One region of the Bradyrhizobium sp. NDS-1 genome, then DNA from elsewhere that is predicted to be linked to it. Evidence: predicted binding sites of a transcription regulator. Region 1 holds the regulator's gene; the other holds the start of a gene.
What was found. Region 1 encodes PhoB, which activates phosphate uptake and scavenging genes when phosphate is short. Its sites were predicted from a motif close to TGTCATNNANCTGTCAT; they were not measured.
Positions count from the first base shown of each region.

Region 2: ugpB (sn-glycerol-3-phosphate ABC transporter substrate-binding protein UgpB) is a predicted target of PhoB. The motif match lies at 2,452-2,468, and genes of this name have one in related genera.

Region 1 is NZ_CP136628.1:7,363,785-7,367,994, reverse strand. It holds gene pstA (phosphate ABC transporter permease PstA) at 1-798, shown strand, start outside; gene pstB (phosphate ABC transporter ATP-binding protein PstB) at 795-1,616, shown strand; gene phoU (phosphate signaling complex protein PhoU) at 1,628-2,344, shown strand; gene phoB (phosphate regulon transcriptional regulator PhoB) at 2,368-3,075, shown strand; gene RX330_RS34455 (GcrA family cell cycle regulator) at 3,305-3,817, opposite strand.
Region 2 is NZ_CP136628.1:108,789-112,998, reverse strand. It holds gene ugpE (sn-glycerol-3-phosphate ABC transporter permease UgpE) at 1-152, opposite strand, end outside; gene ugpA (sn-glycerol-3-phosphate ABC transporter permease UgpA) at 152-1,033, opposite strand; gene ugpB (sn-glycerol-3-phosphate ABC transporter substrate-binding protein UgpB) at 1,082-2,398, opposite strand; gene RX330_RS00480 (CaiB/BaiF CoA transferase family protein) at 2,620-3,825, opposite strand; gene RX330_RS00475 (organic hydroperoxide resistance protein) at 4,004-4,210, opposite strand, start outside.

The sequences.
Region 1 (4,210 bases):
GGGCTCTGCATCGCCGCGGCCGCCTTCGGCGTCACCTGGCTCGCGCTGATCCTGATCACGCTGCTCTACAACGGCCTGGCTGGCCTGAACCTCCAGGTCTTCACCGCCGACACGCCGCCGCCCGGCTCGACCGAAGGCGGCCTGCGCAACGCCATCGTCGGCTCGATCATCATGACCGTGCTCGGCGTCGGCATCGGCGCGCCGCTCGGCCTGTTCGCCGGCACCTATCTTGCCGAGTACGGCCGCAACGACAGGCTGACTTCGGTGATCCGCTTCATCAACGACATCCTCTTGTCGGCGCCCTCGATCATCATCGGCCTGTTCATCTATGGCGCGGTGGTGGTGCCGATGCGCGGCTTCTCGGCGCTCGCGGGAGCGCTGGCACTCGCGGTCATCGTCATCCCGGTCGTGGTGCGCACCACGGAGGACATGCTGCTGCTGGTGCCGAATCCGTTGCGCGAAGCCGCCAGCGCATTGGGTCTCCCGCGTTCGCTGGTGATCAAGCGCATCGCCTATCGCGCGGCACGCGCGGGCCTCATCACAGGCGTGCTGCTCGCCACCGCCCGCGTCGCCGGCGAGACCGCGCCGCTGCTGTTCACCGCGCTGTCGAACCAGTTCTTCAGCCTCGGCCTGGACAAGACGATGGCCAACCTGCCGGTCACCATCAACAATTTCGTCCAGAGCCCCTACGCCTATTGGAAGCAGCTCGCCTGGAGCGGCGCGCTGCTGATCACCCTGACCGTGCTTGCCCTGAACATTGGCGCGCGCATCATCGGCGCCGAGAGGACTGCAAAATGAGTGAAATGTCTGTTTCCGTGAGCGCGCCGACCGTTCATCCCGGCTCGCAGCCGCTGCCCGAGGCACCCGCCAAGGTCACCGCGCGCAACCTCAACTTCTACTACGGCGAGCACCATGCGCTGAAGAACATCAATCTGGCGCTCGGCACCAACCGCGTCACGGCCTTCATCGGCCCGTCCGGTTGCGGCAAGTCGACCCTGCTGCGCATCTTCAACCGGATGTATGATCTCTATCCGGGCCAGCGCGCTACCGGCCAGCTGATGCTCGACCAGACCAACATCCTCGACCCCAGGCTCGACCTCAATCTTCTGCGCGCCCGGGTCGGCATGGTGTTCCAGAAGCCGACGCCGTTCCCGATGACGATCTACGAGAACATCGCGTTCGGCATCCGTCTCTACGAGAAGATCTCGAAGTCCGAGATGGACGGCCGCGTCGAGAAGGCGCTGCGCGGCGGCGCGCTGTGGAACGAGGTCAAGGACAAGCTCAACGCCTCCGGCCTGTCGCTCTCCGGCGGCCAGCAGCAGCGCCTGTGCATTGCCCGCACCGTCGCGGTGCGGCCCGAAGTGATCCTGTTCGACGAGCCCTGCTCGGCGCTCGACCCGATCTCGACCGCCAAGGTCGAGGAACTGATCCAGGAACTGTCCGAGAACTACACGATCGCAATCGTCACCCACAACATGCAGCAGGCGGCGCGCGTCTCCGACAAGACCGCCTTCATGTATCTCGGCGAGCTGATCGAGTTCGACGACACCAGCAAGATCTTCACGTCGCCGACCGACCGGCGCACGCAGGATTACATCACCGGCCGGTTCGGCTGAGGAGACGGGACATGGGTACTGAACATACCGCAAAGGCTTTCGACACCGACCTCCAGGAGCTCACCCGACTGGTCGCCGAGATGGGCGGCATCGCCGAGCGCATGATCGTCGAATCCGTCGACGCGCTGATCCGCCGCGACGTCGCGCTCGGCCAGCGCGTCGTCACCATCGACACCGAACTCGACGCGCTGCAGAAGAAGATCGAGGAGCGCGCCGTGCTCACCATCGCCCGCCGTCAGCCGATGGCGGTCGATCTGCGCGAGATCGTCGGCGCCATGCGCGTTGCGACCGACCTCGAGCGCATCGGCGACCTCGCCAAGAACATGGGCAAGCGCGTCGCCGCGCTGGAGACGGATTTCCATCCGCTGAAACTGTTCCGTGGCCTGGAGCACATGACCGACCTCGTGCAGCAGCAGGTCAAGTCGGTGCTGGACGCCTACGCCGCGCACGATCTGCCGGCGGCGATGGCGGTGTGGAAGGGCGACGAGGAAGTCGACGCGATCTGCACCTCGCTGTTCCGCGAGCTCCTCACCTACATGATGGAGGATCCGCGCAACATCTCGTTCTGCATCCATCTGATGTTCTGCGCCAAGAACATCGAGCGGATCGGCGACCACGCCACCAACATCGCCGAGACCGTGTTCTACATGATCGAGGGCCAGGCGATCACCGACAAGCGGCCGAAGGGGGACATGACCAACTTCGCCACGACGATCCCGAATAGCTGAAGACCTCAAGGAGCGACGACACCATGGGCGCACGCATTATGGTGGTTGAGGACGAGGAAGCTCTCACCGAGCTTCTTCGCTACAACCTCGAAGGCGACGGCTATGACGTCGAGACGGTCATGCGCGGCGACGACGCCGACACCCGCCTCAAGGAGCACATTCCCGACCTGATCGTGCTCGACTGGATGCTGCCCGGCCTGTCAGGCATCGAGCTGTGCCGCCGCCTGCGCACCCGTCCCGAGACCAAGCAACTGCCGATCATCATGCTCACCGCGCGCGGCGAGGAGAGCGAGCGCGTACGTGGCCTTGCGACCGGCGCCGACGACTACATCGTGAAGCCGTTCTCCGTGCCGGAGCTCCTGGCGCGCGTGAAGGGCCTCCTGCGGCGCGCCAGTCCCGAGCGGCTAGCCACCGTGCTCGCCTATGGCGACATCGAGCTCGACCGCGACAAGCGCCGCGTGGCGCGCTCGGGCCGGCCGATCGATCTCGGACCGACCGAATACCGGCTGCTGGAGTTCTTCCTGGAGCATCCCGGCCGCGTGTTCTCGCGCGAGCAGCTGCTCGACAGCGTCTGGGGCCGCGACATCTACATCGACGAGCGCACCGTCGACGTCCATATCGGCCGCCTGCGCAAGCTGCTCAATCTCGGCCGCGAGCAGGACCCGATCCGCACCGTCCGCGGCGCGGGCTATGCGCTCGATGATCGCTTCGCGAAGGCGGAGCAGACGTAAGGGGTTCTGGGAAATTCTGGCGACACACTCAGTGTCGTCCCGGACAAGCGAAGCGCTGATCCGGGACCCATAACCACAGGGCGTGGTTTGGCGAAGACTCGGAGTGACCGTCTAGCGCAACATCTGCGCCCTGTGGTTATGGCTCCCCGCGTTCGCGGGGACGACACCGAGTTGGTTGAGGCGCCGTCGCGCTACGGCAGCCGTCGTTGCAGTCAGCAAATCAGCTAACTTACCGCGTGCTCGGCTTGGCCGGTGCACGACGGCGGTCCGCTGCGGGCTGATACGCCACGCGCGAGTGCTGGGCGCAATAGGGCAGGCCGGAGAGCGCCTTGCCGCCGCAGAAGAAGAAATCCGGGCTCGAGGGATCGCCGACCGGCCAGTGGCAGGTCGCCTCGTTCAGCTCCAGCAGCGACAGCCGCTGGCTCATCGGCACCACGTTGTCGTAGGTGACCGGTTCGGCCTCCACTTCGACCTCGAAGGCCTGCGCCAGCGCGGTGTTGCCGCGCGCAATGGGGCGGGTCACCCGCATCATGTGCTGCGCGGGACGCGCCTTGCGCGGCCGGGGTGCTGCCGATGAAGGGCTTTTGGCACGGCCGGACAGACCGAGCCTGTGCACTTTGCCGATCACGGCATTGCGGGTCACATTGCCGAGCTCTGCTGCGATCTGGCTGGCCGAAAGTCCGGCCTCCCAGAACTTTTTCAGCTGCTCGACGCGATCATCGGACCAGGTCAAAACCGTCATTGCACCCTTTCCCTCGCTGCCGGCCAACCATCCTGGGGCCTTGCAGCGAATGCCTAAGCCTTCAAAAACCCGTGTCGTCAGAATCCCTTAAGGCTCGCCGGGCGCGCCACTGACGCCCGAACGTTTACGCCGGTACATGAGGACTCTTGGGATCAGAACCGCTGCACGAGATGTCGTATCTGACAATCCAAACGCTACAATATGGCGTGACTCCCGCGCAAGAGTCCGCCGACTCGCTTCCACATGTTCCGTGGTGAAAACCCGCGAAATCGGCACCGCAAGACTACGGATTCAGCGTTTCCCGAGGCTTTCCCAGCGGCATTGACACCCGTCTTGCCAGGCATAAGATAGTCGCGCGTGCCGCCCTTAAAAGGCGGCACGTTTCGTTTTCCG
Region 2 (4,210 bases), 390 kb from region 1:
CCCGGCAGCAGCGACATCTGGCCGTTGGCGATCACCGCGTTGTCCTGGGTCGAGGCGACGAAGGCGAGATAGACCGGGAAGGCGACGATCGCGATCCCGATCCATAGGATGATGTGGGCGATGTAGCGCCGAAAGCCTTCTTCCTCCACCATCAGTAGGTCACCTTGCGTTCGACGAAGCGGAACTGGATTCCCGTCAGCACGATGACCATGATCATCAGGATCACCGATTGTGCCGCCGAGCTGCCGAGATTTCCGCCGAGCAGGCCGTCGGTATAGACCTTGTAGACCAGCGTCTCCGTCGACTTGCCGGGGCCGCCCCGGGTCATGGTGTCGATGATGCCGAACGTGTCGAAGAAGGCGTAGACGATATTGACGACGAGCAGGAAAAAGATGGTGGGCGACAGCAGCGGGAAGGTCACCGTCCAGAACCTGCGCATCGGCCGCGCGCCGTCGATCGCCGCGGCCTCGAGCACGCTCTTGGGGATGCTCTGCAGGCCGGCGAGGAAGAACAGGAAGTTGTAGGAGATCTGCTTCCACGCGGCGGCGAGGATGATCAGCGCCGCGGCCTGGTCGCCGTCGAGCAGCGGATTCCAGTCGACGCCGAGGGCGCGCAAATATCGCGAGAGTACGCCCAGCGAGGGGTGCAGCATGAAGATCCAGAGCACGCCGACGACCGGCGGCGCCACCGCATAGGGCCAGATCAGCAGCGTCCGGTAGAGCATTGAGCCGCGCAGCGGCTTGTCCGCCATCACGGCGAGCAACAGCGCAAACGACAGCGATGAGACCGCGATGGCGAACGAGAAGAAGAAGGTCCGGACGATCGCCTCGAAATAGGCGCCGTCCTTCATGAGATCGAGATAATTCTCGAACCAGACGAAGGTCGTCGACAGGCCGAAGGCATCCTGGAGCAGGAAGGACTGGATCACCGCCTGCAGGGCCGGCCAGTAGAAGAAAATCAGGACGATCGCCAGCTGCGGCGCAACCAGCGCGTAGGGCAACAGCTTCGATTGGAAGATGGCTTGCTTTTGCATGATGCCCCAGAGCGGCAGGCCGGGGTCACCGGCCTGCCGCTGATCGTCTCACTTGACGGCGGTCTTTTCGAATTGACGCAGCATCGTGTTACCGCGCTCGACGGCCGCGTCCAGCGCCTGCTTGGCGGTCTTCTTGCCGGCCAGCGCCTGCTCGATCTCTTCCGCCCAGACGTCGCGGAGCTGCACCATGTTGCCGAGGCGCAGGCCGCGGGAGTTCTCGGTCGGCTCCTTGTTGGTCAGCTCGAGCAGTGGCGTCTCGAGATAGGGCTGGTCCTTGTAGAAGCCGTCCGCCTTGGCCTTGTCATAGGCAGCCTTGGTGATCGGCAGATAGCCCGAGGACTTGTGGATGAAGACCTGGCGATCGGTGTCCGAGAGGAAGGTCAGGAATTTCGCCACGCCCTTGTATTCGTCGGCCGACTTGCCGCCCATCATCCAGAGCGAGGCGCCGCCGATGATCGAGTTCTGCGGCGCGCCCTTCACGTCGGGATAGTAGGGCATCGGCACCGCGGTGAAGGCGAACTTGGCCTGCGCCTTGACGTTGCCGAAGAAGGCGGACGACGTCAGGTAGAGCGGACATTCGCCCGACGTGAAGCGGCCTTCGCCGGTGTTGGTGCGGCCGGCATAATCGTAGGTCTTGTCCTTCTGGAGCTCGACCAGATTTTCGAGATGCTTGACCTGGAGCGGCCCGTTGAAGGAGAGCACGGTGTCGAAGCCGTCGAGGCCGTTGGCCTTGCTGGCGAGCGGCACGTTGTGCCAGGCGGAGAGCTGCTCGAGATTGACCCAGGTGACCCAGGAGTTGGAGAAGCCGCAGGTGGCGCTGCCGGCCGCCTTCAGCTTCTTGGCCGCGTCGAATACCTCAGGCCAGGTCTTGGGAATCTCGACATTGGCCTTCTTCAGCGCGTCGAGATTGACCCACATCACGGTCGACGACGAGTTGAAGGGGAAGGACAGCATCTCGCCCTTCGAGGTCGAATAGTAGCCGGTGATCGCGGGCAGATAGGCTTTTGGATCGAACTTCTCGCCGGTCTCGGCCATCAGCTTGTAGACGGGCTTCACGGCGCCGGTGGCGGACATCATCGTGGCAGTGCCGACCTCGAACACCTGCATGATGTGCGGCGCGTTGCCGGCGCGGAACGCCGCGATGCCGGCGTTCATCGTGTCGGCGTAGTTGCCCTTGTAGGTCGGGATCACCTTGTAGTCGCTCTGCGACGTGTTGAAGTCGTTGGCAAGCTTGACGATGACGTCGTTGTTCGCGCCCGTCATCGCATGCCACCACTGGATTTCCGTCACAGCGAAGGCCGGCGAGGCCGTCAGGCCAACTGTGAACGCGAGTGCGGCAGCCGCACCAAAATGTCGAAGAGCCATCAAGAAAACCTCCCTTGCCCGTCACTAAGAAGCGCTTGCGCTAGCAGCGCCATATGACGTTCACATGACTGTGTAAGCGGGAGAAACGAAAGCGGCAAGCGCTCGAAAAGGGAAGTCGTCAAATAGGCGAAGACGGAGCAGGTAGCCAAATCCGTTCGCGCTGCACATGCGTGCGCACGCCGCAGTGCGGCATCGTTCGTCCGGAGGAAGGCGATGGGCCCCTAGCGCTTGCGCTCGGGGCCGCAGACGGTGCCCTTTTCGACCATCGCGGCGATCTCGGCCTTGGAGTAGCCGAACTCGCCCAGCACCTCTGCCGAGTGCTGGCTGAATTTCGGCGGCAGCCGGCGCAGGCTCGGCTTGCTGCGGCCGAGCCGGATCGGCGAGGCGACGCCCTTGTACCAATCCTTCTCGATGATATCGCCGCGCGCGATCGTGTGCGGGTTCGTCAGCGCCTGATCGATCTTCTGCACGGGCCCTGCGGGGAGCCCTGCGGCGAGCAGGCGGTTGCACAGCGGCTCGGCCTCGTGCTGGCTGAACACCGCGGCGAGCTCGGCGCGCAACGCCTCGCGATTGGCGATGCGGTCCTTGTTGCGGGCAAAGCGCGGATCGGTTCCCAGCTCGGGCTTGCCGATCTCCTTGGCGAGCTTGCGGAAGGTGCCGTCGTTGCCGACGCCGATGAAGATGTCGTCGGTCTTGGTCGGGAAGATCGCGTAGGGCACGAGGTTGGGATGCTCGTTGCCGGTGAGCGAGGGCGGCTTGCCATGCATGAAATAATTCGCGGTGTGCGGATGCATGATGGCAAGGCCGGTCTCGTACAGCGTGGTCTCCAGGAACTGGCCCTTGCCGGAGCGCTGCCGCTCCGACAGCGCCATCAGGATGCCGATCGCGGCATAGAGGCCGGTGCCGATGTCGACCAGGGGCACGCCGATCCGCATCGGCCCACTCTCGGGCGAGCCGGTCGCCGCAATCATGCCGGTCATGGCCTGGATGATGGCGTCATAGCCGGGATTGCCGCCGCGCGGGCCGTCGGCACCGAAGCCGCAGATCCGGCAGTGCACGAGGCGCGGGAATTTCTCGCGCAGCACCTCGTTGCCGATGCCCCATTTCTCCAGCGTACCCGGCTTGAAATTCTCGATCAGGACGTCGGCGCTCTCCAGCATCTTGAGCAGCACGGCACGGCCGCCCTCGGAGGCGAGGTCGAGACCGATCGAGCGCTTGTTGCGGTTGATGCCGATGAAATAGGCGGCGTCGTCGTCGTGGAAGGGAGGGCCCCAGTCGCGCACTTCGTCGCCCGCGGGCGGCTCGACCTTGATCACGTCGGCGCCATGGTCGGCGAGGATCTGGGTGCAGTAGGGTCCGCCGAGCACGCGCGTGAGATCGATGACGCGCAGCCCACTCATGGCACCTGTGGCGGCTTCAGAACTCATGCCTTCGCTTTCCCTGTGTCGACAATTGATCACAGGCCTAGCGAGGTTCGTGCAGGCCGGCAATGGCCCCGCGGGCAGGGGCGTATGCGCGCCGCCACGGCGCCATCCCGCAGAATGGCAAATCGGCGGAAGCGGCCGGCCCGAGGGGGATTTCGGACCGGCCGATCCACCGTTCCGGTCAGACGACCGTCAGGCGAACGTCGACATTGCCGCGCGTGGCGTTGGAGTAGGGGCACACCTGGTGCGCCTTCTCGACCAGCGCCTCGGCCTCAGCGCGGGCGAGGCCCGGCAGCGAGACGGCGAGGTCGATATCGAGGCCGAAGCCGCCCTCGGAGCGCGGGCCGATGCCGACGGTCGAGGTGACGGAGGCGTCAGCCGGAACCTT